DNA from 3 places in the Spartinivicinus poritis genome. Region 2 is predicted to be linked to each of the others. Evidence: predicted binding sites of a transcription regulator. Region 2 holds the regulator's gene; each other region holds the start of a gene.
The links. Region 2 encodes FNR, which switches genes on or off when oxygen is low (the NO sensors DNR and NnrR bind a similar motif). Its sites were predicted from a motif close to TTGATNTANATCAA; they were not measured.

Region 1: ORQ98_RS20390 (HP1242/YdcH family protein) is a predicted target of FNR. The motif match lies at 1,933-1,946, and genes of this name have one in related genera.
Region 3: ORQ98_RS20805 (Hsp20/alpha crystallin family protein) is a predicted target of FNR. The motif match lies at 6,893-6,906, and genes of this name have one in related genera.

The regions. Positions count from the first base shown of each region.
Region 1 covers NZ_JAPMOU010000033.1:1,345-12,407, forward strand. Annotated here, with positions in the region: gene ORQ98_RS20375 (hypothetical protein) at 7-147, shown strand; gene ORQ98_RS20380 (PilZ domain-containing protein) at 285-641, opposite strand; gene ORQ98_RS20385 (PAAR domain-containing protein) at 804-1,043, opposite strand; gene ORQ98_RS20390 (HP1242/YdcH family protein) at 1,488-1,724, opposite strand; gene ilvG (acetolactate synthase 2 catalytic subunit) at 2,345-4,006, shown strand; gene ORQ98_RS20400 (acetolactate synthase 2 small subunit) at 3,993-4,250, shown strand; gene ORQ98_RS20405 (diguanylate cyclase) at 4,446-5,696, opposite strand; gene ORQ98_RS20410 (nucleotidyltransferase domain-containing protein) at 5,849-6,934, opposite strand; gene ORQ98_RS20415 (HprK-related kinase A) at 6,918-7,883, opposite strand; gene ORQ98_RS20420 (HPr-rel-A system PqqD family peptide chaperone) at 7,880-8,188, opposite strand; gene ORQ98_RS20425 (hypothetical protein) at 8,244-8,816, opposite strand; gene ORQ98_RS20430 (sulfurtransferase) at 9,036-9,890, opposite strand; gene ORQ98_RS20435 (hypothetical protein) at 10,004-10,501, opposite strand; gene ORQ98_RS20440 (cereblon family protein) at 10,941-11,063, shown strand, end outside.
Region 2 covers NZ_JAPMOU010000026.1:43,920-54,982, reverse strand. Annotated here, with positions in the region: gene ORQ98_RS18430 (hypothetical protein) at 1-1,069, opposite strand, end outside; gene ORQ98_RS18425 (SprT family zinc-dependent metalloprotease) at 1,609-2,085, opposite strand; gene ORQ98_RS18420 (Yip1 family protein) at 2,161-2,766, opposite strand; gene ORQ98_RS18415 (DUF547 domain-containing protein) at 3,412-4,239, shown strand; gene ttcA (tRNA 2-thiocytidine(32) synthetase TtcA) at 4,307-5,227, opposite strand; gene ORQ98_RS18405 (TraR/DksA family transcriptional regulator) at 5,442-5,771, shown strand; gene ORQ98_RS18400 (hypothetical protein) at 5,903-6,400, opposite strand; gene ORQ98_RS18395 (adenine phosphoribosyltransferase) at 6,824-7,366, opposite strand; gene fnr (fumarate/nitrate reduction transcriptional regulator Fnr) at 7,605-8,357, opposite strand; gene hemN (oxygen-independent coproporphyrinogen III oxidase) at 8,466-9,854, opposite strand; gene ORQ98_RS18380 (sulfite exporter TauE/SafE family protein) at 9,932-10,636, opposite strand; gene ccoS (cbb3-type cytochrome oxidase assembly protein CcoS) at 10,636-10,857, opposite strand; gene ORQ98_RS18370 (heavy metal translocating P-type ATPase) at 10,860-11,063, opposite strand, start outside.
Region 3 covers NZ_JAPMOU010000034.1:33,741-44,803, forward strand. Annotated here, with positions in the region: gene ORQ98_RS20775 (hypothetical protein) at 1-373, shown strand, start outside; gene ORQ98_RS20780 (GGDEF domain-containing protein) at 553-1,290, shown strand; gene ORQ98_RS20785 (DUF2442 domain-containing protein) at 1,349-1,579, opposite strand; gene ORQ98_RS20790 (rhomboid family intramembrane serine protease) at 1,746-2,363, shown strand; gene ORQ98_RS20795 (outer membrane protein assembly factor BamB family protein) at 2,352-3,797, opposite strand; gene ORQ98_RS20800 (PEP/pyruvate-binding domain-containing protein) at 3,784-6,126, opposite strand; gene ORQ98_RS20805 (Hsp20/alpha crystallin family protein) at 6,317-6,862, opposite strand; gene ORQ98_RS20810 (hypothetical protein) at 7,330-8,100, shown strand; gene ORQ98_RS20815 (UDP-N-acetylmuramoyl-tripeptide--D-alanyl-D-alanine ligase) at 8,093-9,340, shown strand; gene ORQ98_RS20820 (DEAD/DEAH box helicase) at 9,515-11,063, opposite strand, start outside.

The DNA.
Region 1 (11,063 bases), on a different contig from region 2:
AGAGTGATGGAATTTTATATTAACTTTTTTATTGTATTAACAGCCTTCTTTATCAGTGTAGTTGTTCCCTCTTTGGGGTTACTCACTTATGCAGGCTATAAACGAAATAAGTACTATCAGGACTATACAAGCAAAACCACACTTTAGTCCCAAATATTTCAACAGTGACAATAATTTGAACGAATATTACAAACTATTTCATTATCGTAAGTATACTTTTAGTGATGAATTTAGCAATGCTTAACAAACGTAATTATTTATAACGCCGTAATGGGGACTGCTAATTAAATTGAATTCTCTACAAAGCGATAAATAAATTTTTTAGCTAACGGCTGTATTTTTTTAAACTGCAAACCAATATGATAATCACTTTTTCTTTTTATCACATGTTTCACCTCAGCTATTGCATAAATAATCAGTTGATTATTAAGATGATGCGCTTTAATCATGATGGATAATTTTTGCTTTATTTGAAAGGAAACCGATGTGGTTAACAGTACCCCTTGCACAGAAATATTAATAGCCTCCGCAGGTAATGCTTCACCATGATCTGTTCCTTTAATTGCTGTCTGCCAGTTTATCTCTTTACGGGGATAGGCACGCTGTTCCTGAGATACTGGTACATCTATCAGCTTGGTCATACTTAACTGTTATACACTATATACCATTGAGTGGCTCGGTATCTGGCTGTTCATATTGCTTTTCAGCCCATGCTCTTTATATAGATATTACTAATAAAGGGCCATAATACCTACCCTCAATATCAAAAAGCTAATAATATTAGGCTAGTAATAAAATCTCTTTTATAACTGAGTTATTGAAGCCCCTTCAACTAATTTATTCCCATTACTCACATCACTACCAGTAATAGCCACTGGCCGACCATCAATCTTAATAAAAGGATGCCCTGTAGTAATCACACTACCATCACTTAGTTTATCGCCAACTCGAGCTACAGCCTTACCACTCTCTATATGATTAGGACTCCCCTCAACGATGACATTGCCTTTTGTGTCTTTATCACCAACAAGAGCCCATTTCATCTTACTACCCTTCTTTAATATCTTTGACCATGGCAAGCTTGCTATAAGCTAGTACATTTTGTATTACCTGACTTAAGGGAGTTTCGATAATAGTAGCTTCAAGGATAGCCTTAATAATTTACATTTCTTATTAACTAAAGCTTAGCTTATTCACACCCAGCTTGTAGCTAGTCGATTGCTAGTTAATTAACCTCATTATTATCAAGTTTTGATTAAGAAACCAATTAATAATAAGGTATTATTTTACAGTCAATTAATACATCAAACCTTGTACTATTACCTACAGAGACAATACTTAGAGACAACCATCAAAACAAAAAAATCATAAGCTACAGTTTTTAAAGCTGTAGACTTACTTAGTCCTAAAATACTATATTTCAAAATAGTGTTTACAATTTAATAAAAAAAGGTGATGCATAAGGCATCACCTTTTCAATTGACTCACTAATGGGAAAGCATAGCGTAAATCTGGTCCTTTAATTTCATTCGACGTTTTTTTAATGAAAGATAGTTTTCATCACTCGTCGGAATGTCTCTCATCATCAAGCCACATAGCTGGTGATCAAGCGTGTGATATTCAGCTGCCATTTTGGCAAAGGTGGGATTTTCATGTTTTAGTTTATTAATTTGTTCCCGGCATTGAGGGAACTCATCGACTAGGCTGTGTTTATGCCTCAACATTGTTTTCCTCCCTATTACTCATCATTAAGTCTAGTAAGCCGTCGTTTACCACGCCAGCTAATTTTTCAGCTATGTTAACCTTCTCAAACAAACAACATCACTTGCAGCAGACTCAAGGCAACCTTATTAGTGCCGATTAACCTTTGCCAGCACTTAAGCGATTAACAAACCACAGAACTATGAATAACGGAAATAACCTCACGACTTATTGATGCGAGTCAACTTTCAGTAAAGCCACTTATGACTCTTGTTTTTTCCATCAAACTATGCTCTGATTAAAGAGGTGGGTGATAGGATATGCATTACACCGTTTCTTATACATCACTCGCTTCATGTTTGACAGGCTTGTTTCCTGAACAAGTAACAACTAAGACGCTATTAGACTATTCAATACGTGTTAGGTGTGGTTTAAGTAAGTTATCTAGTGATAAGTTAAATTGTAATGAATGCTTTGTTAGCCATTAAAAAAATTATCGTGAAAACACTTGTGGTGATTATTATTATGCACCAACAAGGGGGTTCACGTGGCTAACCAATAACCGAGCTACCGAATACTAAAACCCCCGACTTGAAAAAGCCGGGGGTTTTTTTTTGCAACAACAGTGATGTGAATTGACTCTATGAACGGCGCCCAGCACATTATTAAAACCCTAGAAACAGCAGGCATCAGCACATTATTTGGCTATCCCGGCGGAGCAATCATGCCCGTTTATGACGCACTCGTTGATAGCAAACTCAACCATGTTCTCTGTCGCCATGAACAAGGGGCTGCCTTAGCTGCTGATGGCTATGCCAGAAGCACGGGAAAACTAGGTGTTTGTTTAGCGACCTCCGGGCCAGGGGCTACCAATCTGCTTACGGGTATTGCCAATGCTCACTTAGATTCTATACCCATGCTGGCCATTACTGGGCAGGTTGCCAGTCCATTTATTGGTACGGATGCCTTTCAAGAAGTGGATATCCTTGGCATGGCTTTGCCTGTGGTTAAGCACAGCTTTCAAGTGCGAGCAGCCAATGAATTACCTTGGATGCTGAAAGAAGCAATGCAAATCGCAATGTCAGGACGCCCAGGACCTGTATTAATTGATGTACCAAAAGATATTCAACTTGCTGAAATACCTTCTTTAGTAGGCTTTCCTACAGCAGACTACAGTTTGCCTACAGCCGGCCCTGGTACAATTGAGGAGGCTAACCTACTAATCAAGCAAGCAAAGCGCCCATTACTATACAGTGGCGGTGGCGTTATGCTGGGTGGTGCAGTAAACGCCTTACGGAAATATGCCCAACAATCTGGTATCCCCTCAGTTAGCACCTTGAAAGGCATTGGTAACCACCTACCTGATGACCCTTATTATCTTGGGATGCTCGGCATGCATGGTACCAAAGCAGCTAATTTAGCTGTACAGCAATGTGATTTACTGATTTGTATCGGTGCTCGTTTTGATGATCGAGTCACAGGTAAACTGGACAGCTTTGCAGCAAAAGCAAAAATAATTCACCTGGATATTGATGCCGCCGAGTTTGGCAAACTTAAAATACCAGATGTCATTATCCATGGTGAGCTCAATTACAGTTTAAGCCAGTTAACTAATCCTGCTGCAATTGGCAATTGGCAACAATACTGTACAACACTGAAGCATCAGCACGCCTTCACTTACCCCAGCAACCCTCCTTCAATTTACGCTCCTCAGTTAATTAATCGCTTATCACAACTCGCAACTGAAAAAACCATTATCAGTTGCGATGTTGGCCAGCATCAAATGTGGGTAGCCCAACATTACCAGTTTACTCACCCCCGCCACCATCTTAGCAGCAGTGGCTTAGGCACTATGGGATACGGCCTTCCCGCTGCAATCGGAGCCCAGTTTGCCAACCCTGATGCCCAAGTGATTAATATTTCTGGTGATGGCTCATTTATGATGAACATCCAAGAGCTGGCAACCATTATTCGTTATCAGTTGCCCATTAAAATTATCATTATTGATAATCAACGACTGGGTATGGTAAGGCAATGGCAGACTCTATTTTTTACTGAAAGATACAGTGAAGTTGATTTATCAGATAACCCTGATTTTGTTAAAGTCGCCCAAGCATTTGGTTTAACAGCCCAATGTATTACCCAAGCAGAAGATGTTGAGTCTGCTCTGCAAACCTTGCTCAAAGCAACAACACCTTTTCTTTTACATGTATGTATCAACCCTAAAGACAACGTATGGCCACTAGTCCCCCCTGGTGTACCTAATGATGAGATGCTGGAGTGTACAAAAAATGAATTATTATGAGTTACAACTGGTTGCCCGTAACACCCCCGGTTGTCTAGAGCGGATTTTAAATACCAGTCGGGTTCGTGGCTTTGAAATAAAACATTTCAACGCCAAGTTACACCCCAGACACAACCATTTTAAAATTGAACTGGCTGTCGCCAGCAACAGAAGCCAACAACATTTGGTTATGCAACTCGCTAAGCAATATGACATTCGTGAGCTATCTCCTGCCAAGCGAAAATTTGCCGCTATAAAAGCATAATAAAGACTTACCTATTAAAGGCGACATATTTTACGATACTACATCACATACGAATGATTTTTAGATGCGACCATCAAATGCGAAATGCCATGCCCTTATAAATAAGTGGTGATTGGAGTGATGATAACAAAACCTGGAAATCACTCGTGAAAGGTATATTTTCTTATATGCTTTGTTAAGATTAGCTTGTGATATTTAGTCAATAATGAGTAAATTTCGGCCAGCTTGTTTTGCCCGATATAAGCATTTGTCAGCTATCGCCAGCATGTCACTGAGCGAGCTATATGTATTATCTGTTACTCCTATACTTATAGTGAAGCCTATATCGATACCACCAATAGTTAACTTCTGCTCAGCAACCAAACACCGAAAACTGTCTAGTAGTTGCTGACTTTTATCTACATCCAACCCTTTTAACAAAACGCAAAATTCTTCACCGCCCAATCTAGCTACAATAAATCGTGAAAACTTCTCTTTTAACACATCAGCGACTTTTGTTAATACATAGTCTCCAACCTCATGGCCATAACTATCATTGATCTGCTTAAAGTGATCAATATCTAGCATAGCCAAACTCAGTGGCTTATTCTGCTCTACAGCATTTTCATAGAGTTTCTCAGCCACCTGAAAGAAGTAGCGTCTGTTAGATAGGCCAGTTAAATAATCACTATTAGCTGCATCCTTCACTGCTTCGAGCAATTCCATTTCCTCTAGGTTATGCATTAACCTACAGTGTAACTCTTCATGATAAAAAGGTTTACGTAAAAAATCATTTGCGCCGTTTTTAATAAACTTAGCCGATAAGGCTCCACTACCCTCAGCAGACAAACCAATAATAATTAAGTTTTTATTATTCTGCTTATGCCGAATATTTTTTACTAGCTCATAGCCATTCATATTAGGCATATTATAATCGACAATCATCAATCGAATATCGGGTTGCTGCTGCAACATAGCTAAAGCTTCAATACCATCCTCTGCTTCCAATACTTGATAGAGATGCTGCTTTAAAGTTTTTCTAATAAAAGCACGGGTAGATTTTGAGTCATCCACTACAAGTACTTTAATAAACTGATTTTTTTGCAAACGCAAAATTAACTTAATAACATACTCATAAGAATAACGACTTTCTTTAAGTACATAATCAACAACCCCCTTATCTAACAGGGCTTCCCGCTTCTTATCATTATAAGAACCTGATAACACAATACAGGGAACATTCGCTGCAAGCACTTTATTAACCACTTCACCATTTGGCGCATCCGGTAAATTCAAGTCCACCACAGCTACTAAATAAGAACTATCTGACTGGTTCAGATATGACTCAGCTTCACTTAATGTTGCCGCAAATAATGGGGACAAATCTTGCTTCGCTTCAAATAAATGCTTAAGCACCTTTAAAACCATTGGGCTATCTTCAACAATTAGTACTGCACTCCCCTTCATACAGGCTTCCACTAGTAAAAGGCAGATTTATATACCACTATTTATATACAGCTACAGTGCAATGAGTCATTGAACCTTTTCATGACGGCTAGATAACAGTCATATTAGCTTAATAGTAGAGTATAGCAGTGTATCTCTTCAGCTAGAGTTAACTAAGCTTTTCCTGTCACTCGCATCCAAGATTTACGGGAAAGATGATTTAACAGCAATAAAGGAGGCATTTTCAGCCAATGGGAGCGTAAATAGAGCAACTGGCTTGCAACCTGTTTTCGTATTCGTTTTTGGCCTCTAGCCAAAGGCAACATAGCCTCTGGCATTGCCCAGCATTTAATACGCTGGAAAATACTGGTTGAACATTTGGGAAGCCTTGTCATCAGCTGCTCATTAACTGGAGTAGCAAAAAACTGCTCCAACAACCACAAAATATCAGCTAGTGGCAGCGTTACACCGAGCTTTAAAGCCCTCTCCTGCAGTTGCAGCCAAAAATCAGGAACATGCTTCTCCCCATAACGCAGTAGTTGATCAATATCGTATAAATCTCTAACTCGATTATGGTAATCCGCGTCATAGCCCAAATGCACGATGGTATGCAACACCATATCAGGCAAACACAAGGTGTTTAATCCTGGCTCAGCCAACGGAATAGATGCGGTTAGCAATAAAGATGGATCCGGGTTTAAACGACTGGTGCGGGGTAAAATTCGGTGATGAATATCAACATCATACAGCCGTTCACGATGACGATAAGGCGGCAGTTCATGCATCCACTGATGGTAGTATGCCTTATCATAGTCATTTTGCTTCGCACACTCCCAGCCATTGTCGATTAACAAGGTTTCGATTGTGGGCAAGTCAGCCTCATCAAATAATAAGTCAACATCTGCTAATAGCCGCCCTTCACTAACAGGAATTTTGTGATATAGGTATGCAGCTCCTTTTAACAGAGTCATTTGATAGCCAGCAGGATAGAGTACTCGCCTGAGCCGATTGATTTCCCAACGAGCATTACGTTGTAAGTATTGAGCAAATTGCAAAGCATCTTGGCACTGGCCTTGAACAGCTTCAGGTAGTTGTTGCCAAATCTGCTGTTGTTGAAAACTATTGGCTAAGGTAGCTAACATACCGGCTTGCTTAGCTTGAAAAAGTAAAACGTTCCACTGCTCTACTGAAAACTGGACTACAGTTGATGGTTGCTTTAATACCGTCAATAAATAGTGACTTTCAATCTGCTGTTTCATTAACCACTCGGCTTTTGTTATTGACTGGTGGAGAGACGAACTCCTGCTCATAAAGGCTAAGTAGCAACGGAATAACTGCCCGTAAGCTATCAAAATTCAATTCATAGCAATTACACTGATCTACTAACTGACGTGCAGCTTGAAAACCTGTGGTCGCTAATAATTTATAATTAAATGCATTATTGGCCAGTCTTAACAATGCTTGGGATTTCTCTACAGGAACCAATACATTATTAGCCCCTGCTTTGTAACGAGGGAAGATAATCCAGCGTGGTTGTGCTTTTTCCTGAGCCTGCTCAATACTTGCAGCAGGTGGACGAAAATGAGCCACCATTCCTTTGCGGGTTTTTTCAAATAAAGGGCCAATAACAGCTTCTGGGCTAAACCGCTTCATCACTTCAATTGAAGTATTTTTCAGTGGAGTCAACTTAGGCAATGGTTGTAATAAACCAGACTCTGGCTCGAGCAAACCAAACTCATCTGATAACATACGCCAGCCGCTGAGTGACAAAGCAGCACATAATGTGCTCTTGCCAGAACCCGGCCAAGCAGGAAATAGAATCGCATGGCCCTGCCGTTCTACTACAGCAGCATGCAACATTAAATAGCGATGAGCATGAGTCGCGATACACCAGTTGCTGCCCCACTCCAGCATGGGTAATGCGTGGTCTAGTGGAAAGGGCGCCATACCTGGATCGCCATCCGCTTTAAATTCCACCTGTGGTCGCCACCAACGACGCCATAACCGTGGTCGCCTTACCTGGATAGCAAAATCTATCAGTTGTGGTTGGGAAAATGTTGGATAATGAGCAAATAACCAATGTAGTTGGGAAACAAGTGTTTTACAGTTTTTAACGGTTAATTGAAATTTAAATGGACCTATTTGATACACCAAACCATTGCGAAGCCGCTCCTGTAGCTCCATTACTGTTAAATCAGCAATTTTCATGTAAATTCCGGCTCAATTAACCCTAAACAGTCCAAGTTATGGATCAAGCTACTGATTGATTTAGCAATCTGCTCTAAAGGCTGCTGCCATTGCTTAGCAAGGCTGATTATTAGTTGTTCAGCTGACATTGGCTTTTTAGCTAATAACAATAAGACATCTAACGACATGGTGTTTAATAAGTGTGTATCAGCAGATAAGCCATTAAACACAATAGTGTCTTCTCCCCAATCTGCCCACAGCAGCTGACCAAGGTCTGCCAAACGCCAGTTAATAGCTTCATCTTGTTGTTGGGTAAACGTTCCCATGGCTTATAGGGTAGACCAGATTAGTGTTGTAACCCAAGGGCTACAACACTTTTGTTCAGGGGCTTGGTTGGATGGAGACCCAACAAGAGTTAGTCAAGGGTGAGGTGCCTGGAGCGCTTTCAACACTCATTTGACGCATATCATCAAAGTGGACGAGAACACTCACGCTTTCAGAGCTTAACTGCCCTTCATTATTACTAACTGCTTGCTGCCATTCCATGAGTTGATCTTGATTGGGTGCTTCCGTTAATTGATTCATGTTTAACACATAGAGTGTACCATTAACTTCAATAACCTCTTGAGGCTCACCATTAGGGAGTGGCATAAAAATGTGCTTAGTACCCATTGCCCTTACCCAGCTTGGATCTTCACTCATACCATCCGCCTCAGATACCACCGCATCGGGAGCTGGTAAATTAGCCTCAGCTAGCTTCATGTCACAGGTTGCGCTGGTCGCCGCTAAAGCTGCACCACTTCTTAGGGTTAATACTATCGGCGCCCCAACTGCAGAAGCTTTGAGAAACTTCCGGCGCTGCACCTGCTTACTTGATAACTGCTCAAGGTCACTGGTCAAGGTTGTCTGCTGCCCATTCTCAACTGATTGCTTGCTATGCTCATTATTACTCATTGTCCCGCCAACTTGTTATCCGTTAAAAACTATCCTTTATTAAGCAAGGTTTGGTCCATACAATAATTTTATTTATACCTACAGAGCCAATAAGCGATTGACCATTATTACGATAATCCGCTATTAGCCTTCTGTAAAATTATGGGACAACCTTAGCCAGTCTATTTCAGCGAATATTTAAGGCTCTAACAAAGTCCTCCTGCTGATTTACTGTAGTAGTTATCCCTTATTTTGGACCACAGCAACTGGCCTGCTTGCGCTGGCCACCCATTCACTCCAAGAGCCAGGGTATAATCGAGGCCGCCCTATGCCTGCCAGTTCCATTGCAAAGATATTATGGCAAGCAGTCACTCCAGAGCCACAATAGCACACCAAATCTGTGACCTCTTTAACTGGCAAGGCTTTAAATCGCTCAGCTAATTGATGCTTCGGTAAAAAGCATCCTATTTTTGTTAAATTTCCTTGAAAAGGTAAATTAAGTGCACCAGGTATATGGCCTGCAATAGGGTCGATTGGCTCCTGCTCTCCCGAGTAACGCATTGCAGCCCGAGCATCAACCAAACACCACTTTGGTTGACTCAATTGCTGTAACACCTCATCAGTTGATACCCACATATCGGAATCTGGCTGCCCTACAAAGTTACCCAGTATTTTAGTCGGCAGCTCTGTCGTCACTGGCAACTTAGCCTCCTGCCAGGCCTGAAAGCCACCATCTAGAATAGCGACTTGAGTCTTACCCAACCAGGTTAGCAGCCACCAGAGCCTTGCAGCCTGACTACTATCTTGTTGATCATACACAACGACTATTGAGTCCTGGTTAATACCCCAAGTCCTCAGTTGCTCATTTAAACGATTTACATCAGGCAACGGGTGTCGTCCTGTTTCACCCGGCACAACTTGGCCAGACAAGTCTTTTTCTAAGTCAGCGAAAACGGCACCAGGAATATGCTGCTGATCATAAGCTTGTTGGCCAGCATCGGGATCAGCCAGAGAGAAACGACAATCAATTATGCATAAGTTATTATTAAGAGAAAGCTGCTTTGATAGCCAGTGGGGTGTTACCAGCATGTCCATAAAAACGACCTTGTAATTAGAGAAAGAAATAAAACCTAAGCTGTATTTTTATTTTCCCAGCTGATTTTAATTGGTAACACATATTTAAGAAATAGACATTTAAGAAACACTGCTTAGCTTTCTTCATCCATGGTCTTAATCGCTTCTTCAGCCGAAAGTTCTTTACCTTTTAGCTCAGCCATCACATCAACCCCATCTAACACAATAGGATCTTTAACTATAATTCTAGTTCGTTGGTTTCTAGTAGCAGTTGATAGATTATCTTGATCTATAGAAGGCTGAAGATTGTCCACTGTTTCAGTCATAGCCTGACTAGGAGTTGGCTGCAGCGCTTGTGCAGTGCTCTGCACCCCATTCGTTGTATGATTAACCTTTTCGCTGGACTGAATACTATCGTTATCATTCTGGATTAAGCTGCTTGGCTGTGAGTGTTGAACCGGCTCAATTACTTGATTGCTCAAGCCATCTTCCTTATTGCTTAAATTGTTTTCTGCCGACTGTTGATCAGTAGAGTGTAAATGCTCCTTCCAAGCATCCCATCCAACTCCAGCAACACCTACCGTCACTACCGTAGTCACTATTAATACAGCCCATAAGGTTTCTTTACTCATCTGGCCAACATCCTCTTAATCGTTTGTTACTGGCAAGCAATCATGAGTCTACTAGAATTAAGTAGATACTTAGCAGAAAATAACCATTACTTGATGATAGTGGAAAAAACCATCATTAATGTGTTCTTATGCCCAAAATATAGGGGTTATATTTAAGTAATACTTGTGGGGTGGTGAGATTTACTCAATTTCTTGTTATTTAACGTTTGCTGGTATTTAACAAAAGCAACATAACTGACACTCTACTATGAAAAGTAACCAACATATAGTAACCACCTCTGCCAATTGTAGTCATAAGGCTGATGAAGTACCATGCAGTATGAACTGACGAGGCTAATGCAAGGAACTGCATTTTAGCTCAAGGGCCTATTGGCGTTTGCCGAAGATACGCTTTTGTAAGCAAGCGCAACTTTAGTCTGTTCGCTCTTGGATGACGTGTATGTATAGCAGCTACTTATTACTCAGCCCTAACATTTTGATTACAAGTGCCTTACCTGTTATCGCTGAGCCTGAAGTCAAGTCTCAGGTTGATGAGTTGGTTGAACTGCTTGAGCAACCGGCC
Region 2 (11,063 bases):
GACTGTTTTTTTGGTAGTTCTGGTAGTACTTATTAGCCGTTGATTCATCCACTTGAATAGATGGGTCATATAAAGGAAATGCTTTGGTATTGATTAAGTAATTTTTGTTAAAGACAATATGAAGAGGGTCATTGCCCTTTAAAATAACATCTCGTTTCCAGCGGGCATGATGATAGTGCTCAACAGCATTTTGTTGTAAAAGGGTTTTACCCTGGCTGGTCAGCGTAACATTATAGGTATAGTTGCGGGGATTGGGTTGATAAGCATAGGTATTCTCAACAATCACTGAAACTTTGGCTTTTTCGTTATTACTACCATAAGTTCTCAGGTAGAAGCGAGCATGTAAGTGAGGGTGAGGCTGCCCCTGGCTGTTTTTAATTGGGCTACTAAAAATAAATTCATTAGCAATACCACCCGCAAGCCACTGCTTTTCTAAAGTACCATTTTTAATCACATCTGCCAGTTTGAGCTGATAAGCAGTACCTTCAACGTCAAGTCGTAGGGTTAAGTCAAAATTATATTGTTGCAACTGAGCGCGGGTAATGGGCGAACCAGGATTGGCCCCAGTTCCTTTAAATAGTGAGAAGGTTTCTTGTGAGTTGTGGAGGTTGACTTTAGCACTGATGATAGCGTGTCTTAGTGAACCATCAGGATGAGTCGCTTTTTTATCAACTTGAGTGCGAATTAAATTGCCCTTAGCATTTTTTAGCAACACAGTTTCGTTGGCGCTAATTTCACCAAGCTTAAATACATGGCCAAACGTGATGTAGTCAGCCAGTGGTTTGCCTTCTGCGTGGGTAATAATAATTTCAGTAATTTTTTCCCCAGCCTTCACAGGTGTATCGGGTGCGGGTTGGCTTGGTGCAGGAGGAGGATCGTTATTGACGACAGGATCATCAGGTTCAGTGTCATTATTATCATTATCTCCAACAGGTGATGATGGAGGAGGAGCATCAGGTTCTGTTGTCTTTGTATCGGGTTTTGGCTTAGAGCTACTTGAGTCTGGACAGCCAGTCAGGCAGAGAGACAAAATGCTGACTAGAGCAATGTATATCGCTGGCGATTTCATTAGCACTTATCCTTTAATTTAACAATATAGGTTGTTGGCGCCAATGTGTTCAAAGCATGACTTATTGTTCAGAATATAGCTTAGGTATATAAGCCAAGAGCGAATAAAAAACCAACAACTCAGTTAATAAACTTAATGAGTCAATTAATAAAACCTGTGCGAACTTGCTAACTCAATTCCCTGTTCGGTATTTGATCAACTCTCAGAGCTAAATCAACCGCTACGTTCCTGGCGCTATTGTTCCCTGTGTAGGCCAATAATGACACCCTTAGTTCAATGAAATGGCACTATTTGAGAATAAATACATAGGTTTTTTTATAAAGGATGAGCCGATTAAAAAATTAGTTGTTAAATAGAAAGAATCTTCAAATTAGTTTTTTAGTGATAAAAAATAGACATTAAAAAATAACGTGCAGTGTGTTACTTGTTTGTTGAGATAAACTTTTTACTCCTTTAAATGATCTTCTTAATTAGCAATACCTTATTAGTGTGGTTATCACTTGACTGAATTAAGAGATGAGTTTGATGGTATTTTGTAGTCACACTGCTGCTTTTAGTGGCTGTCGACACTGTTTACAAATATAGCGTGTCCCTTGCTGAGCACGTTTATGTTGTATTGGCCCCAACCAAACGGGTTGAGCACAATGACAATCGTAGCGGCGCTGGTTATTGAGGGTCGCTAAGTCATATTGATGACAGCGTTCTGCTGGGCAACGAAATACTTGTATCATCACGAACTGCCACTCTTTACCATGGGGCTTTATGCGACTGCCGTAAACGAGAGGGGCAATTAAGTGTGCTACTTCATGGGCAACGGTATGAGTAATAAAATGTTGTTGATGGTGGGCTAGAAATAAAGCGTTGAAGCGCACCTCATTGTTAAGCCAGTCGGCAGTACCTGCACAAGTACCTGTTAGGTCAAAGCGAATAGTGGGCATTTGAAACATTCTGCCAAAACGGGTTTCAGCCAGGCAGATTAACACTCTTACTCGCTTAACCACTGCATCTTCAAGCATTTTTAACTAACACATCAATTGCCGAATAATCTATTCGGCAATTGTAGGCGGTTGACTTGTAACTGCCAAGAGAAATTAAAAGACTACTTGTGATGGTCCAATGCCAATGCCCCAAAATAAAACGGTGATAGTGATCATTGAAACGAGCACCACCAACCCGACACAAAGCACGCTGCTGGCAAATAAAAAACCGACTTCTTTGGGTACCTTCATCATAACAGGAATACCAGTGTAGAGTAGGTAGGTTGCATAACTGGCCCCAGCAATGACAAGAAACAGATTGAGCCATACGTTGGGTAATAGAGCACCCAGGCCGGTAAGGAACAAGGGGGTGGCGGTATAAGCGGCAAAGACAATAGTCTGACTTAAGGTAGTATTGGCATGATAGGTTTTGGCCATCCACTGAATAAAGCAGCCCATGACAAAAATGCCTGCTAACATCGCCATGTAACCCAGCAAAGCCATGCTTGCAGCATTGGCTTCAGTGAGCTTGACCAGCTTGTCGGTGCCGACTGACCAACCCACTTGAGTAAAGCCAATATATCCACAAATAGCAGGGATCGCAGCAAGTAATAGAACATGAGTTAAGTAAATTTTACTAACTGAATTAGATTCATTACGAATGAGCCGCCACTCTTGTTGGGGAGTTGTAAATAACCCCCAGATGTGATTTAACAGCATGTGTTACCTCCTTGGCTTTTTAAGTATCAAGTAAAGTAGACATCATACCCTTCGCGAATGGATCTTTAGGGTTTGTTGTCGTCGCTGACCACCATGGATGGTGGGAATGCAGTTTCAGCAGGAGCATTTAACTGCCTTCACCCCAATCATGTATAAAAACATAAACTCATGGGGCCTCATCGCTCGACGGCCGCCCCTAAAAATCATTCGCATTGGCTATAGATAAGGGGATGCCCTACTTGTTGATTCTTGAAAGCAGCATACGGAAAACAAAAAAATTGTTTCACCACATTTAGGTTACTCTTAAAACTTAGGGAGCAGTATAAATGGCTGCTTTTTGTACCTGTTATTGTTAGTTTATGGTTTGTTTTTTATGCGTTTTTATTTCTTTTATTAGCTTATGTTAAATCCAGTTAACAGGTTCAGTATAAATAAATCAGCTTACAGGGTCACTTGATTTGTTATAGTTTTCAGTGCTTATAAAGCGTTTTTTTAAACATTATTAACCTTTTTCCTTATTTATATGACTAATAGTTATGAACAAAACATATCTTTAGTTTGAAAATGAAAGAGTTATCAAACCGTACCTTTCTTTTACTAATGTAAAGAAGGCTTAATTTATCGGGAGGTTAATAAGTGGTTGTAATGAAACGTAAGCTGTGGGGTTTATTATGGGGGTTGGCTGTATTGATCGTTTGTCAGCCTACTCTTTCTGTTGCGGCACCAAAAGCCAACTTATGGCATTTTTGGCAAACCAGTAATGAACAAAATAGCCACCAAATTAACCATCAACGATGGCAGCAGCTGTTAAACCAACACTTGGTGGTTAAACCTGAGGGGCATTTGTTTAATTACAATGAAGTGAGTGCTAGTGATAAACAGCAGTTGGCTCGTTATATTGAACAACTGAGTCATATTGATCCGCGCCAATATAAAAAACAAGAGCAGTTTGCTTATTGGGTTAATTTATATAATGCGTTGACTGTACAATTGGTGTTGAATAACTACCCTGTCAGCTCAATTAAAAAACTGGGTAAAGGCATTTTTAGTTTTGGCCCTTGGGATGATGAAATTATTCGTATTGCTGGCCAGGCAATTACCTTGAATGATATTGAGCACCGTATTCTCAGGCCTATCTGGCAAGATCAGCGGATTCACTATGTGGTCAATTGTGCTAGCTTGGGTTGCCCTGATTTAGCTACTCAAGCGTTAACGGCAGATAATCAAGAGCAAGTATTAGAGGCGGCAACTAAACGGTTTATCAATCAGGCTAAAGGGGTTTCATTTTCGAAGCAAGGGCTTGTATTATCAAAAATATACGACTGGTATCAGGTTGATTTCGGTGATAACGAAACTGCTTTAATACAGCACTTACAGCAATATGCCCAGCCAGCTTTGCGTAAGCAGTTAGCGCAATTTAAAGGCGATATCAGCTACCAATATGATTGGAATTTAAATGAAGTGAAGAAGTAAAAAAGTAGTATGACAGGCTGGTAAGGTGATACCAACCTAGAATAGTGTTTGCTATTTGGGCGTTCTGCTACAGTGAAATAAGCTTTACCACTGATGGTTGTTCTTCTGCATCTGTGCTTTCATCAATACCTGCTTGGTAATCTAAGCTGGGTGGGTCAAAGGCCTGATCTCCATCAGGGAATGGCTGGTCTTGTGTTGTTAGTGATTGAAAGTCAAACAGGCTTGTGTCTACCATATGTGATGGAACGATATTTTGCGTTGCACGAAACATGCTTTCAATACGCCCAGGGAACTGGCGGTCCCACTGGTTTAGCATGGCTTTCATCTGTTTACGCTGCAGGTTTTCCTGAGAGCCACACAGGTTACAAGGAATGATCGGAAAATCTTTCAAATTGGCGTATTTGGCAATGTCTTTTTCACGGCTGTAGGCTAGTGGACGAATAACCATGTGCTGGCCATCATCTGAAACCAGTTTGGCAGGCATAGCTTTCATTTTGCCACCATAAAACATATTTAATAGTAAGGTTTCGATGATATCGTCACGATGATGGCCTAGAGCAATCTTAGTGGCGCCTAGCTTTTTTGCGGTACTGTATAAGATACCTCGTCTCAGTCTTGAGCATAAGGCACAGGTGGTTTTTCCTTCGGGTACTTTGTCTTTAACAATACTGTAAGTGTCTTCTTCAACAATTAAATAGTCAATATTCAGTGAATTTAGGTAGTTAGGTAGTACTTCCTCGGGAAAGCCAGGCTGCTTTTGGTCCAGGTTAACTGCCACAATAGAAAAGTTGATAGGGGCATGTTGTTGTAGGTTAAGCAAGATATCCAGCAGCGTGTAGCTGTCCTTACCACCAGACAAGCAACACATGACTTTGTCACCGTCTTCAATCATATTGAAGTCGGCAATGGCTCGGCCCACTTCGCGACGTAAGCGTTTTTGTAGCTTGTTAAGGGTGAGTTTGTCAGATTTTGGCTTTTGCATAGACATCGTTACAGCTAAGTGAAGGCAACCAGGTAATGGGGGGCTGATTATACCTGAGCCTGTTGTTAATGAGAATAAAGTATGTGGGTAAGGGGAAGAGAAGCAAACTTTTTGTCTGTATTGTTTGCCCAATCAATAGGAACGTTAGAAAACGCTATAGTTAGATAAAGTAAGTCAATAACAGTTTTTAATAACGAATGTGAAAGTGGTGAGGCACTGCATGACATTATATGAAGACATAAAACGTCAACTACAGGCTAAACAAGTGGAGTTGGAACAGCGATTGTCGCGACTGAAGCGGGATGCAGTAAAACCCACCAGCCGAGACTGGTCAGAGCAGGCACAAGAACGTGAAAATGATGAGGTGGTCGATGCTCTAGGTAATGAGACTTTATCAGAGTTAATCAAGGTCCAGCGTGCATTAACACGTATTGATAATGAAGAGTATCTGTTTTGTAGTCATTGTGGGCAGGAGATTGCACCTGCTCGATTAAAGGTAATGCCTTATACGGATTTGTGTATTCAGTGTGCTGAGCAGTTATCAGGTTAAGTAAATAGGCAATACAGGAACATATGCGCTTGCTTAAAAAGTTAATAGTCAGCAAGTAAATATAAAATATTAACAGACTATATTTTCAACCTACTGCGGTAATTAATATAAGCAGTTGCTATGTTAGACCGTCAGGCTGCTTGCGGAGTACCCAGGATATACTGATGGTAATTATGGATAAAGTCGTCTAATGAGGCCTGGGGTTTACCATGGTAATAACGGCGCCAGCATTTCCCTAACAACCCTAAATTGGATGGATCACCTTTAGTCGGAAAATTTGGGACACGCTGGTAAACCATCCAGGCAATGGCTGTTGCATAACTCAGGTTAGTGGCTAATTCTTGGTGGGGATTTTCCAAAAATTCATGCTGGCTGGCCAATCCCCTTACCTGACTTGCCAGTTCTGGTAATTGAACCAAATATTTATCCCAAATATTTCTATGCATAATAGGGGTAATGCAATAAATGCCATAGGAATGATGTTTTTTAGGGCGTAGGTAGAAGCCTAGCCCACTTTCCTGAGCAGCTGTCCCCATTAGCAAATTTTCTGCTAAGCAATGCTTGATTTGCAATTGCTTTAAAGTGGGTTGAACGACATAATGTCTTAGTTCTTCTGCACAAATGCCCATTATTCAGCTCTCATTTTCCCTACGTTTATTGTTTTTAATGCATTTTTTTGACCAGTATGGGCCTTTACTGCTGTTGGCATTCCTTTTCTTCATTACAAAAAAATGACTGATATTCAATAAAATCCTGTTTTATGGTTAGTGTAGACTGAAATACACAACTTAACGGCTTGCTTTACTTGGAAAAAGTTAAAAAGTGTTTGATAAGGATAATGCTCTGAAGAATGGGGTTAGCGGTAGTGGAAATATTACTTTCGCTTTTTAACCTACCTGATGTTTGTTGAGCAAGATGAACAAGAAAATTATAAAGTGATCAAATAGCTGACAGAGTTGTCATTTAAATGACGGTGAAATTAGCGGTAACAGCTTTACTCTTCGATAACCAGCGCACCCTTTGATGGGCGCGCATTGGTGCAGCCAGGCCTGCTAGTCTTTAGCAAAGGCACAAAGTGTATAAACAGGAATATCCGAATCCTGGAGTTTTTGACTGCCACCTAAATCAGGCAAGTCAATAATGGCCGCTGTTTCATAAATACTACCCCCTAACTGTCGGGTTAAGGTTGCTGCGGCAAGAAGAGTGCCTCCCGTTGCAATCAAGTCATCCACTAGCAGAATACTTGCACCACTTTCAAAAGCATCATGTTGTACTTCTAGCACTGCTTTTCCATATTCGATGTCATATTCTTCTGCAATGGTTTGTGTAGGTAGCTTGCCTTGTTTTCGAAATAGCACTAGAGGCTTATTCAGCTCATAGGAAATGACCGAGCCTAGTAAAAAACCACGAGCTTCCATTGCGCCAATATGGGTAAAATCGGCATCAACATAACGTTGAATGAAGCTATCAACCACCATTCGTTGTGCTTTTGGTGATTTATATAAGGGAGTAATATCACGAAACATGACACCAGGGCTGGGCCAGTCAGGAACACTACGGATTAATGACTTTACATAATATTCGTCAAATATCATTATAATTTTTCCAGATAATGGTTTATCGATGCTTTTTCCCAGCTAAGGGACATGCACGAAATCACTTGCTGGATTTTTGCTCCAAGCTCGTTTGGCAAGGCGCAAAAAAGAAGGCATAGTGGGCTTATGTCGAGTTTTTGCCCTAACCACCAATAAACTTATAGCGCCAAGCGGGATGGATTGGAGCCAAAACTGTCAGCTATTTCGTGCACGTTCCTAAGTTTGCTGGGTAGGAAGGTTAGCCTGTTAATGAATCATTGGCTTGATTAACAGGTTTGCCCCCAGCTAAAGAGCAAATAGTCATGGAATCCTTGATCAGAATTTCCTTACCATTGGCATCAATTAAGCCATTTTTTTGGAAGCGCGTGAAGACACGACTAACTGTTTCTACCGCAAGCCCCAAGTAATTGCCCATCTCATTGCGAGACATGGGGAGTCTGAAAGCTTGAGAGGAAAAGCCCCGGCGACGGAAGCGGGCAGCTAAGTTTAAGAGAAAGGTTGCAATCCGCTCATCGGCATTTTTCTTACTGAGTAGCAGCATCATTTGCTGATCTTCGCGAATTTCTTTACTCATGATTTGCATTAATTTACGACGTAGCTCAGGCAGAGTACTGGCCAGCTCATCCAGTTTTTCGAAGGGGATTTCACAGACCATAGTGGTTTCAACTGCTTGAGCTGATACTGGATAATGTTCATCATCAATACCACTTAACCCAACTAATTCACTTGGTAACTGGAAGCCAGTAATTTGTTCAACGCCATCATCAGTGGTGGTGTAGGTTTTTAAGGCGCCAGAGCGAACAGCATAGATAGAGCTGAACGTGTCACCCTGGAAAAACAAATGCTCACCTTTGCGTAGCGGCTTGCCTCGTTTAATAATGCTGTCTAGCGTATCAATATCTTCTATTTTTAAGGCAATAGGCAGGCAAAGGGTGCTTAATATACAGTCTTTGCAAGCGACTTGGTTGATAGGTTTTACTTTGGCAGTCATTGTTACGCTGAGGCCTCGAACGCATAAAGTTGTTAATTTAGGCTAACGGGTACATTCTGATTATTGTAGGGGGTGAACCCGGTTAGCAACAAGCGAAAATTTCTAGTATTAAATGACTTTAGAAAATAAATTTTCCGTTGACTGTTTGCTTGCCAGATATCGATCAAACACCATACAGATATTTCTGGCTAATAGCCTTCCATTGTTGGTGATAGTTAACTTGCTATCGGCTAAGGTAATGAGCCCATCTTCAAGCATTGGCATAAGTTGCATAATTTCTTCCCGGAAATAAACATGCCAATTTATTCCAAGAGGTTGGCAATACTCAGCTAAATCTACCTGAAAATGGCAGATTAGCTGTTGAATAATACTTCGTCTAAGTAAATCATCCTGGTTTAATCGAAAGCCACGTTTAATTGGTAACTGATTATTTTCGATTGACTGAATATAGTCATCAAGTGCAGTGTGATTTTGGCAGTAAACATCACCAATCTGACTAATTGAAGACACCCCAAGCCCAATTAAGTCGCAATGGCCATGGGTGGTATAGCCTTGAAAGTTACGATGTAACTCGCCTTTTGCTTGAGCAATAGCCAGTTTATCATCAGGCAAAGCAAAGTGATCCATACCAATATAGTGGTAGCCAGCTGCCTGTAGCCGGTCAATACTGTGCTGTAAAATACTGAGTTTTTCTGTAGCAGAAGGTAAGTCGTTGGGCTTAATTCGTCGTTGTGGCTTAAACCGATGGGGTAAGTGGGCGTAATTAAATATCGAGAGCCGGTCGGGTGAGAGAGCAATGACTTTATCAAGGGTTTCTAAAAAGCTGGTTGTAGTTTGAAAAGGTAATCCATAAATTAAATCCACATTAATGGATTTAAATAATAATGCTCTGGCTGCTTCAAAAATAGCCTCTGTTTCAGCCTCTGATTGAACTCGATTAACCGCTTTTTGCACAACCGGATTAAAATCCTGAATGCCTAAACTAATACGATTAAATCCCAAGGAGCGTAATAACCCCATGGTTGGCCAGTCAGCTTCTCGTGGGTCTATTTCAATCGAGTAATCCCCATCAATATCATCCACCAGTTGAAAGTGTTGCTCCAGCAGCTTAAACAACTGGGCGGTTTGCTCATGGGTCAAAAAGGTAGGGGTACCACCTCCCCAGTGCAGTTGCTCAACCACAGGCTTGCAGTCTAATTGCTGAGAGATAAGCTGGATTTCTTTTTCCAATACCGTCAGATAGGGCAGAGCTTTTTGCCGGTTTTTGGTAATAATTTTATTACAGCCGCAGTAATAACAAACACTGGCACAAAATGGGATGTGTACATACAGCGACAGTGGTGTTTGCTGATGTTTGAGTTTTGTTAAAGCCTGTTGATAGTGGTCAGGCTCAAATGATTCTGAAAACTCAACGGCAGTAGGGTATGAGGTATAACGTGGGCCTTGCTGATTATATCGTTCGATAAGCGAGGACTGCCACTTCAAAGGTCCTAACATAAACTTGGCCTGTCACTGTTGATACAGATTAACAGTGTAAAGCGGTGGTCTGGAAAAGAATTGACATGAGTCAATGGTCAATGATGATGGGCATGACTGTTATGGCTTGGCATTAACAGTGCCTGGTGAGGGCCTGGAATCGTCCATATGCCAAAGCCAATCATAAAAATCGCTGCCACTGTGCGAGTGAGGTGGTGGGCAATAAATTGCTTCAATACATCAGCGAAAAAACCAGTCGCTAATACAGTGGGGAGTGTACCTAAGCCAAACCCCAGCATTAATAAACCGCCCTCAAGTGTATTGCCACTGGCTGCAGACCAGGTGAGGGCGCTGTAAATAAGCCCACAGGGCAGCCAGCCCCATAAAATACCTAAACAAAAGCCCTGTTTACTATTGGTTGCGGGTAAAAAAGGTTTAGTTAACGGCTGAATATAACGCCACAGGTGTTGTCCTGCTTGTTCTAGCCAAGTCAGTGCTTTCCACCAGTTAGCGATATAACAGGCCATTAAAATCAGTAAAATGCCTGCTAACCAGCGGAGCCCTTGATTAGCAGCAGGTCCCAGTTGCTGAATAGACCAGCCTAAACTGCCGACTAACATGCCTGCTAGAGTATAGCTGGTAATACGGCCGGTATTATAGCTAAGTAGTACGGGCAGTTTTTTCTGTTTTGGTAGGTGAAGGCTGATTGCTGCCATGATTCCACCGCACATCCCCAAACAGTGGGCACCACCCAGTAAGCCTAATAAAAAAGCGCTGATTAGTTGGCTTAGTTCAATACTCATTACGGTTTATCAGTATCAGAGGCGTGTTGCTTATCAGTCGAAGCAGGCTGGTTTTCCGCTTGCTTTTGAGTAGTGGGGTTGGACTCATCATCAAATAAAATACTGTGAGCAGGGCTTTCTAAATCATCAAATTGGCCGCTATCTACTGCCCAGAAAAAAATCCAAACCCCAATAGCAACAAAAATCAGGGCAATGGGAATAAGTAGATAAATTGACTCCATAATCAGACACCTGTGGTATTTTGATGGGGTTGCTGACTATTCCATGTGGACTTAGCTGTCGTATCAGGCTGAGCCTGATTAGCTTGTTGGGCACTCAGCCTAAGCGCATTCAGTACCACAACCAGTGAGCTGCTGGTCATCCCAATGGCAGCTGCCCAAGGGGGAATCATACCTAATGCTGCTAAAGGTAGTGCTACCACATTATA
Region 3 (11,063 bases), on a different contig from region 2:
ATCCTTCGGCTACTACTGGTGGAGCCGACACGGAGAACAATTTATAGCAGATACTCAAAAAGTTATGAATGAGGCTGGAGAATTTGCGAAAGAAGCTGATTCATTTGCCTGCCTTGACAAGGTTAATGAAATGATGGCTCATTGCGAGTCTATACAATGTACTTTACATAACCGATTTTTTTTAAGTGAATGCCTAGCTATAGCAAAATATGATGTAAACTTTTGCCAAAATATTCCACCTGCAAGTGATTTCATAAAAGCAGCTGATTGGAAGCAGCAGCATTGTATAAAGCTTAATAAAAATGATACCTATTGTGAAGGTGTCATAGATGAAGCAATTATATTTTGTGACTCTAAAAGAGATTTACTATAACAAGCCTCAGTTTTATTTCATTTCCAACTTTATCCTTTCATTCTATAAAATATTCTTTCTTATCCAACATAAATTTTAAACAATTGTTATACTTTTTATAAAGAGTAAAAACAGCAAACCTTCAAAGCCTATTACGAAGAGTATACTAAGAGATTATTTGGTAAAGATATATTCATCTCATGTTCAATCAACTGAGTAAGCCATTTATTAGAGCATTTCAAGGGGCAGTATTAGCTACGGGGGCCCCATTAGGTTGGCTATTAATTCGCTATCTTCAAGATATTGAAATCTGGACTGAGCTTGTAGAATATACAGGTGTTTACTTATATATGCTAGTGGGTACTACAGTTGCCTTTGCGTGTTTTGGTTGGTATGTTGGCCATAACGAAAGCTTATCTGATGAACTAGCGATTAGAGACCATTTAACTGGCCTTTATAATGTGCGTTATTTCCAGAATCGTCTAGTTGAAGAAGTAAACTCCTCTAAACGACACCAAATCCCCCTATCCTTGATTATCTACGATATTGACCATTTTAAACAGATAAATGACCATTATGGTCATCCAGCAGGTGATAAAGTTTTAATTGCTATTTCTGAAATAGCACAAAAGAACCTGAGAAGTAGTGAAGTAATAGCACGGGTGGGTGGCGAAGAATTTGCTGTTCTACTACCTTTTTGCACTGAAGAACATGCAATACAAACTGCAGAACGCATTAGAGAAGCCGTAAGCAAGGTAATAGTTACAACAGATAACCAAACCCAAATCAGCCGAACCATCTCTTTGGGGGTAGCGTCATTACAACAAGGTGAAAATTGCGACTCATTATATCGTCGTGCAGACACAGCTCTATATGAAGCAAAAAATTCAGGAAGAGACAAAGTTGCTGTGAGCTCTGATAGTAAAATTTCGAATTAGAGCCATCTTGGTATGGTTTTACTTGCCACAATACTTCATCAGATATCAGCAACTCAGGCTAACGCTTAGGAAGCTTAGGTTTATTATGTCGTAAGTGTGCTAGGTGTTGCCATACCCACCAGCGCATAGCTTCCCATTTTGCTCTGTCATGTATACTTTCATTAGGTAAATGTGGAAACCAGTCTAAAGGAGCATATATATGCGTTCCATCATTTAAGTAGATATCGATATGATCAAAGTTCATTGTAACATGCTGAATCTTAACAAGATTTTTTTGGTGGCCAGCCATGTCACACCCTCTTACAGCAAACTAATATAGTGGAAACATGGATACAATAAGTATAGTGTTTACCAACCCTTTGTTGCCACTATACTTCATTTTATAGAGCTATAAACTTTGTAAATAGCTTATAATAAAAGGCCACCTCTAATAGCTTAAACGATAAGGAAATCACGTGTATAAAGCAGTCTTCTCTTCAATAACCTTCATTATCACAGTAATAATACTTACATTTAATTTATTTTTTTGGAGTATCCTTGAAAAAAGTACCTTATTTGGTACTACCACCCAATCACAATGGCTGAAGCTATTAACATTTAACCCTATGGAGTGGGCCGAAGCTTTTGGCTTACCTTTTTTATTATCAATTTTTTTTCACTCATCAGCAGAACATTTGATATCAAACTTAATTATGCTACTTATTGTTTCTTCAATATGTGAAAAAAAACTAGGGAAAACAAATACATTATTGATATTTTTCTTAACACATTTATCCTCACTGGCAATGATAGCAATATTTTATGAGTTTAATTTTTCAGAAAAACCTATAATCTTATCAGGATCATCAGCTGCAATTTTTGGAATGCTTGGTTTTTACCTTCTTAAAGAAAGAAAGTGGGTCATTTGTATAATTCTTTTCTGCTTTTTACTACTAAATCAAACCAATATAATTAGCTTATTTCCTTATAAGTATACTCTAATTGACCCACACCTAATAGGCTATTCTATAGGTATCATTAGTTCAATTTTGTTCTCAAAAACTATTTTAAGGTATATTGCTCTACTCAAGTAAAAGCTTTCGCACATTACCTTCTATATCAACTGTTACCCAGTTTGACCCAACTGAAATGGCGCTGGCATAAGTTTTTTCCCACTGACCTTCTTCTACTGAAGGCAAGTAGTGATGGAGTAGTTTTCCTGTTGAAGGATTTAAAAACATTACCCCCTTATTAGCTGTCGTATAAGCTAAAATATTTGTCTCATAATCGTATGAGACTGAGGTCATATGTTTACCAGTTAGTTCAGAGTCAAAACACCATTTTTTAGTTCTTTTTGAAGTATCTATACGGCATACTTGCCCAGATAGGTCACTAAATATTATGTCTTCATTTAATACAAATGGTATTCCAATCACAGGGGATTTGTTTAATATACTGAACTGTGGTTCACCTGTTACTTTATCATAACAATTCACACCACCTAATTTTGTTTCAAAATAAATTTCTCCCATAATAAAGCAAGCATATTCAGATGTTATTGCGGGTTCCATCCAACTGGATGCAGGTATTTCGTGCTTCCAGATCTCTTTTCCTGTCATAAATTCATAAGCAATCGCATAAGAACGGTGTTTTTGACTATCTCCTTTTTCTCTGCCTGTACCTACATAAACAATACCGTCATCAACTCTGACGGCTGCATCCATATGACCGGGAGTTTGATGCCACACTTGCTTCATTGTGTGAGGATCAATTGCATGTATTCCATCACTTCCTGCAACGGCAAATAACAATGCTTGTCCTTGATACTTTCCAATAACAGGTTGCCCTTCTGTATGACCTTTTGTTGAATAAGGTGCTTCATGTTTACCCGTGGTTAAATTAATCTTATAAATACGCGCATGGTGCGTGTCATGAGTACCCTCACCTGCAAATAAGTATCCATTAAACACTATTGGAGAAGGCGTTACTATAGTACCAATAAAAAACTTCCTTAATGTTTGGCCATTTTCAGTTGATAACTCATGAATATAGCCATCATCAGCTCCAAAAAATAGAGAATTGCCACTTAAAGCTCCTGTTCTAAAGGCTCCCATAGGCAACTTAATTTTCCATTGCTGTTTTATTGAGTTAAAAGATTTAGGAAGTAAATTTGACTCCTGAGATTTATTGGACCGACTTAGTAATTCAGAATAATTCACTTCTCCTAATTGAATCGGCTGGTGTTGCTTATTAATAACCCATTCAAACGATGGTAAATTATGGACATATTGATAACCTTTGTACCCCCCATAGATCAATATATTAACAACCAGTGCTACAAATAACACTTTTGGCTTTAATAAAATTTCAAGTAACTGTTTTGGCCCTTCAGTTTTTAGTTTTATTCCAAACAAGCCAGCAATAAATGCAGCAACAACGCTTATTGCAACACTTAATATTGTAAAAGGAATAAGTACTGTAGGAACAATAAGAGGTATATACTCTACACTATCATTAATGTAATTCATAACTAATATGTCCGTTGTTTCCGTCTAAACAAATTTTTTGCCCATCCCTAAGCTTATTAATACAATCTCGAATACCACTTATCGCAGGAATTCCCATTTCTCTTGCAACAATAGCGGAATGAGATAAAATCCCTCCTTTTTCAACAATAATTCCTACTGATTTAGTAAATAAAGGCGTCCACCCAGGGTCTGTTGACTCAGCAACTATTATCGTATCTTCAGGCAGTGAATCCATGTCACATTGACTAATATCACTCACTACTTTAACAGTGCCATAAACCAAGCCAGGAGAAATGGGTTCACCATCCAAGCAATCAGCCTCTTCTGAATGATTACCCGAAATAAGCTCATCCAGCTTATTTAAACTAACAATCATCGGTAGTGAATAACGTTTAAAAACAAGTGATTGCTGTTTTCTATCTTTTATTTTTCCTATAATTTCATCTGATATGTTCACTGGCGAAATAATCTCATCATTTATAATTTCATCGACTCCTAGCAAATAAATATCATCAAATAGCTTACTTCTTTTACCAATTTCTTGAGCAATATATCTTATATGGGCAAAAGGCTTCAAAATCTCCATTTTCCATGATTCTCTCAGCTCAAGCATAGACTTCAACAACTGCCATTCTTGTAAAATTATCGATTTTTTAAATGTTTTCAAGTTATTTATTTCGTCTTCTACTTTATCTGTAGCATAATTGATTTCTTCACTAGTTGATCCAATTTTTTTAAGGTTAACAAAAGCTTTTTGACCTAACTCAATCCACCTAGGGTTGGATAGGTCCAGCTCACCTGCTCCTCGATGACCATACCTAGCCATAAAAAATGGTTGTTTATTAACATCTTCACACGCTCTTTTAAAATATCTATTCATTTCATAACTAACTGTTTTTAAACCAATAGCCATCCATCGTTTTAACGTTTTTTTTGCCTGCTGTTCCCCCAGCAAATTACTCAAAATAGCCTCAAGTGAATGCAGCGTCGCTTCTGTTAAAATAATTAAAATAAATGGCCATAATAGACTATTTTTTGTAAAAACATGACACTCTTTAGCAAACCTCTTTAGTAACTCTACGTTTTCCCAGCTTTGATACATAGTAGGATCAAATGGCCTATCCATTTTATGCTTAAATTTTGCTAACTCTCTTAAACACTGATCCTGCCAATACTTACGTCTACTACTTAAATTCCAGCCAACCTTGACCATATTATAAATTGCAAGAGGAGTTCTTATTAAAGATTGTGCAGTTAACTCCTTAATACTAAATTTTAAATGCGGTCTAGGTTTTAAGTCTATTGAATATGGAATAGGTCCAAAGTATAAAGGAAACATCTTGTTTAGATTTATATAAGCCCTACCAAAGACTCTATCTAGAATAGATTCATGAGGAGAAAAGTCATTATCAACAAAGCTTAAATAACCTAATTTTTTTAATGCATCTCCAAATGCATTATGTGGTGAAAATGCTTTCTGCCAAAGAGTGTATGTTATATAACTTTGTATACCTGTCCATTCAGCAAATGTTTGTCCATCCCAGGTTGTATTTTGATCATATTGATGATGAAGTCTTTCTAGCTCTTGCTCAACAATTCTTAAATGTGTTGAGTAAGTATATGCCGCAGTAATTGGTCTAGCTTGTAATAGCTTTAATTGATCTTCCTCATCAATAGCCCATTCCATATCCACTTCAACACCTAGTAGACTTTTAACTATTTCACCCATTTTCTGAATATCGTCTGTGAATGCTTTTTTCCACATCGAGTGATTTTCTTGTAGAACTCCTCCATAAATTCTGTATGGTGTTTGCTTCCCTGATACCAAAGCTTCCCCGTACCCCTCTATGAATTCAATCAAATCACCAGTTTTTTTTCCTCTAGGGTCTGAGGAGAAATAAACACCAGAAAATTTTGGTTTAACCATTATTTGTACAAGCACATTCATACTTCCACTGCTTGTCTTTCCCAGAAAGTGTTCTCGATATACCTTAGAAGAAATTTTATTTATTGAATCAAAACACTTAGTGACTGTTATTTGTAAAGTTTGATTGTCTCTGACATTCAAGTAGCTATTATTTTGCCCAGCAAAACTTACTTGGCTATCATCTTCATCACTCGCAGAACTTCTTACAGCAAGTGGCTTATAGCCTATACTATTCCACCAATCAAAAATTTCATCCCATTCAGCTTGCTTAGTAGGTAAAGCAGTTAATATAATGCCCTCTGGCACAGGTAACTTACCTTGATATAAACATGCTAGATTATAAGCTTTGCCGCCAACTTCTTTATTATTTTGGTTAATATCGTTAAAGTATAGCAATGTCAAAATCACTCCTTGATTATTTTTTAATAATAACTAATGATCAACCACTTATGGCTATAGCCACAAACACTCTTAAATGGAATATTTTTGCTTATTCAATTAGTATTAAAACTTCAACTTTATTTATGGGCCTGTAGTAAATAATCAATATAATTATTTAGGCCCATCTCATACGAAAAACCGGCAATTTACTTTAGCCAGTTTTTTTAATTTCTATTTTCTTTGTCTTACTTTCTGGAAGCTCTTTTCTAGGAAGTTTTATACTTAAAACACCATTTTTGAATGATGCCCTAATTTCATCAGCATTAGCATCCTCAGGTATCGCAAGCATACGTTGAAACTTTCCATAACTGCGTTCAACTCGATAGTGATGCTCCTCCTTTTCTTCTTTTTTATGTTTCTTTTCACCACTAATGATTAGTGTATTATCTCTCATTTCCAGTTTAATGTCTTTTTCATCAACACCAGGAACTTCTACACTAATTACGTATTCTTTATCTTTTGCACTAATGTCAACGCTAGGCTTAAACAAACTGTTTGGCATTCTTGACCACTCTTCTGAAAAACTTGGTAAGCCTACGCCCTTAAACATACTGTCAAACAGTCGATCAACTTCTTTATGAAATTGGACGAGTGGATTGGTCATCGGATCATAAGACCTATTTGTAGTTAAATTTTTAGCTTCATGCTCTTCTTCATCTTTAAGCCAATTCCAGGGGATTAAGTCCTTTACGTTCATAAACATAGTTTCCTTTATTAAATAGTTGAATTGATTTAAATCAATATATACTATTTTGTAATGCATCATTTATATTTCAGCAATATAAATGCAACTTATTGTTTACATCCACAATATTCAAGCACATGTATTTATAGCACAACAAATGCTTACATACTCACAAGGTTAAAAAATAACATCAAAATTAAAAATAGATTAGTTTTTATAAACACCTATTATTATAAATAATTAGTTAATTACAATTTTTTTATATTTATAACCAAGTTTATAACATCCATAATATAAACAGCATATCATGCAGTTTTGTGTAGTCACACTGCCTACTACTTAGCATCACTCTCATTATTGGTTTACATCATTTGTTTCGAGATAATCTCCTACAAACCAATACATTATAAAATTTTACGGCTTTTTGTTATTGACATAGCAAAAAATTAACTTAACCATTTCTAAAAGTGATAAATATTATGGGGTTTATTCATAGCGTGAACATAAGGAAAGCCGTTACTTACTATAAACACTACAGACCACAAGAGGTAACTACCTCTCTAATAGAAAAGTATGCAACAACACTTTATCAAATTTTTTCGTTAACTCATACTAACGTTAACTTTGATAACTTTAAACGTAAAATCTTACCGCGGTCAGGAACCGACTCATTAGCATTGTTTTATAATGATAAAGACCGAATTATCGGGTTCACAGTTGTAAGTATTAACTTAGAAAAAATAGATAAACTTAAGTTCATTGCTTTAGGAACAAGTATTTACTTTGACTTACAGTACAAACCAACTTATATATTAGTAAAGTACTTCTTTTATTCCTTTATAAAGTTAAAATTAAAATATCCATTTACAAAAGTCGTATGTATTTCATCCACGACATCTCCCGCTTCCTATTTATTTCACGCCCAAAGGGTATATGAATTTTATCCAAACTATAAATTTACCCCATCATTAGTTATAAAAAAAATTACATATAGGGTTGCAATGTCAAAAGGTTGCCAATTAGCCACTATAGACAATCCTTGGCAATTCAAAGTAAAACCTACAATCCCCAATATTGGTCGGTTTAAGCGTATCCCTGACAACAGCTCTCCTCATTATGAATATTATAAATCCATCAATCCTAATTTTTACTCTGGTAAGGGCATAAGAGTTTATGTCCCTTTGACTACATTCAATTTTTTAGCTTCTTCTTTTATAAATATAAAACTGCTTTTAACAAAAAATGTCTAATCAAAAAAATATTATCGAAATTATACAAAAAATAAAGCCTCATTTAAACTCTGTACTAACAAGCGCGACTACTGTTAGAGAGTGTTTATATAAAAATCTATATCTCTTATCAAATATTTTTGGAGTACCTGAAAACAAAGTTGAACTTACGCTAAAACAGTATGCATCCGTTTATGCGTCTACTATTGGAGCACAGGTGATTGCTATTACTGGTAGTTGTGGTAAAACAACGACTAAAGATATGGTTTTACATGTATGTAAAGATACTTTTAATACTGTTGCTACCCCTAAAAACTATAACAATGCAATTGGTATTGCTTTCACATCTTTACAGTTACACGAAAACACCGAACTAGCTATTATTGAAATGGGTACTAATAGCCCCGGAGATATAAAAGAGTCAGTTAATGTGATTAAACCACACTGGTCTGTTATCACTAATATTCAAAACAGTCATTTAGAGGGGTTACATGACTTAGATGGTGTATTAAATGAAAAAAGCAACATTATTATTGACAAACCAAATCATATCGCTTTTATAAACTCTGATGACTCTTTACTCAACAAAAACATTAATGTTGATCATGCCCAACTAATTACCTTTGGTGTTAATAGCAGCAACTTTAAGCCAAGTGTTTTATTATGGAATAACGAGCAACTACCCACATTTGTTATAAATGATACCTGCTTTAATCTACAGTTACCTGGTACTCATAACTTATATAATGCTATTGCATGTATTGCAATTTGCTCAAAGTTAGATATTCCACTGCCTATAATTTCACAGAGGTTAAGTCAATTTAAACCACCACATTTGCGTTCAGAAATTATTGATACCCCCTACGGCAAATGGATAGTAGATTGTTATAATGCCAACCCTTTTTCTGTTAAGCAGGCTTTATTATGTTTCAGTAAAATACAAACCAAAGGTAAAAAAATTGTAATCCTTTCTGATATGCTTGAGTTAGGTGAAAAAAGTGTATTTTTTCATATTCAAATTTTAAAGCAGCTATCTTATTTAAATATACAAACAGTCATTACAATTGGCAAAAACTTCGCTCAAGCTCATTCAGAACTAAAAAATATCGATTATCATTTATTAAGATTCAATTCAATTGATAATATAGCTAACTATATTTCTAATTATGCCACTAAAGAGGATCGTGTATTAGTTAAGGGCTCAAGAAAATTTCACCTTGAACAATTAACTGAATTACTTTCAAGTAGTGAAATTATATAAACACCCTCAGAAGTAATTATTTTTAGAGGAGCTTTAAATTCTAAGCCCTTGGGTTTCAGTAAGCTATAGAAAAAATTGTATGCTCTGGTGAAAGATTCGATCTATTAGCTCAGTTATTTCATTAGCTTTTACAGGAAAAAGTATGAGAAATAACCGAGCTCAAAAATCCTGTTGTTATTTTTTCACAGGCTTTGTTTTTTTACCGCTTTTAGCTTGCCTGCTGCTATTACTATTACTTTTACGTCGTTTGCTACCTTTAAACGAGTCCTTCTTTTTATGCCGTTTAGGCTTACGTTCAGTGACAGGAAGCTCTTTACCTGCTGTACCTATATTCAGCTTTTGGCTACAAACATAAACACCTTTTAATAGCTGTAGCACATCTTTAGGCATGCCTGCAGGTAAGTCAACTGTACTGAATTCATCGTATATGCATATTTCACCAATATACTGGCTTTCTATATCTGCCTCGTTGGCAATAGCACCAACCAAGTTACCTGGCTTCAAACCATGATCACGCCCTACATCGACCCGGTAACGTTGCATTTCAATATCTGGATGGGCTTTTAGTGGCTCTGCCTGATGGCTGTACTGCCTGCGCTTTCTGCCTTTTTCTTCCGGCTCTTCACTTTTAAATTTTTCAGGCTTTAAATTCAGCAATAGAGGCTGTTCACCTTGTACCATTTTAGCTAAAGCCGCTGCAATATTAATCGCATCAATTTCGTGTTCTGCCTGGTATTCAGATACTAACTTATAGAATAACTCCAGCTCATTACCTGCCAATGTGTTTGTAATCCGTTGCTTGAAGCGCTCAATTCGCTGATCATTGATATCCTTAGGTGATGGCAAAGCCATTGCTGCTATTGTTTGTTTAGTGGCTTTTTCAATTGCCCGTAACATACGCATTTCACGAGGGGCAACAAATAAGATAGCCTGTCCTTCTCGTCCAGCACGTCCAGTACGACCAATTCGGTGAATATAAGCTTCAGTATCATATGGGATGTCGTAGTTCACCACATGACTAATTCGCTCAACATCCAAGCCACGTGCAGCTACATCCGTTGCAATGACAATATCTAGCTGCTGTTTTTTTAATCGATTAACGGTCATTTCCCGCTGTTTCTGCGGCATATCACCATTTAATGCCGCACAAGAATACCCCCGAGCTTCTAACTTTTCTGCCAATTCAATGGTCGCTGTTTTGGTACGAACAAAGATAATCATGGCATCGAAGTTTTCCACTTCTAAAATACGCGTTAAAGCATCTAACTTGTTAACCCCTCGCACAGACCAATAGCGTTGACTGATGGTTTCTGCAGTAGCCGTTTGCATGGCAATTTTGACTTCTTTAGGGTCTTTTAAATGCTGTCTTGCTACTTTTCTGATGACTGTTGGCATAGTGGCAGAAAACAACGCAACCTGTCGTGTGGCTGGCGTTTGTTCCATAATCCACTCTACATCGTCAATAAAGCCCATCCGCAGCATTTCATCCGCTTCGTCTAACACTAAAGCTTGCAGGTTATCCAGCTGCAGACTGCCACGACGAATATTGTCCATTACCCGGCCAGGGGTACCCACTACAACATGCACCCCTCTTTTTAACTGCCGTAACTGAACTGAGTAACTTTGCCCACCGTAGATAGGCAGCACATGAAAACCTTTCATATACTTGGCATAGCTTTGAAAGGCTTCCGCTACCTGGATTGCTAGCTCTCGTGTAGGGGTT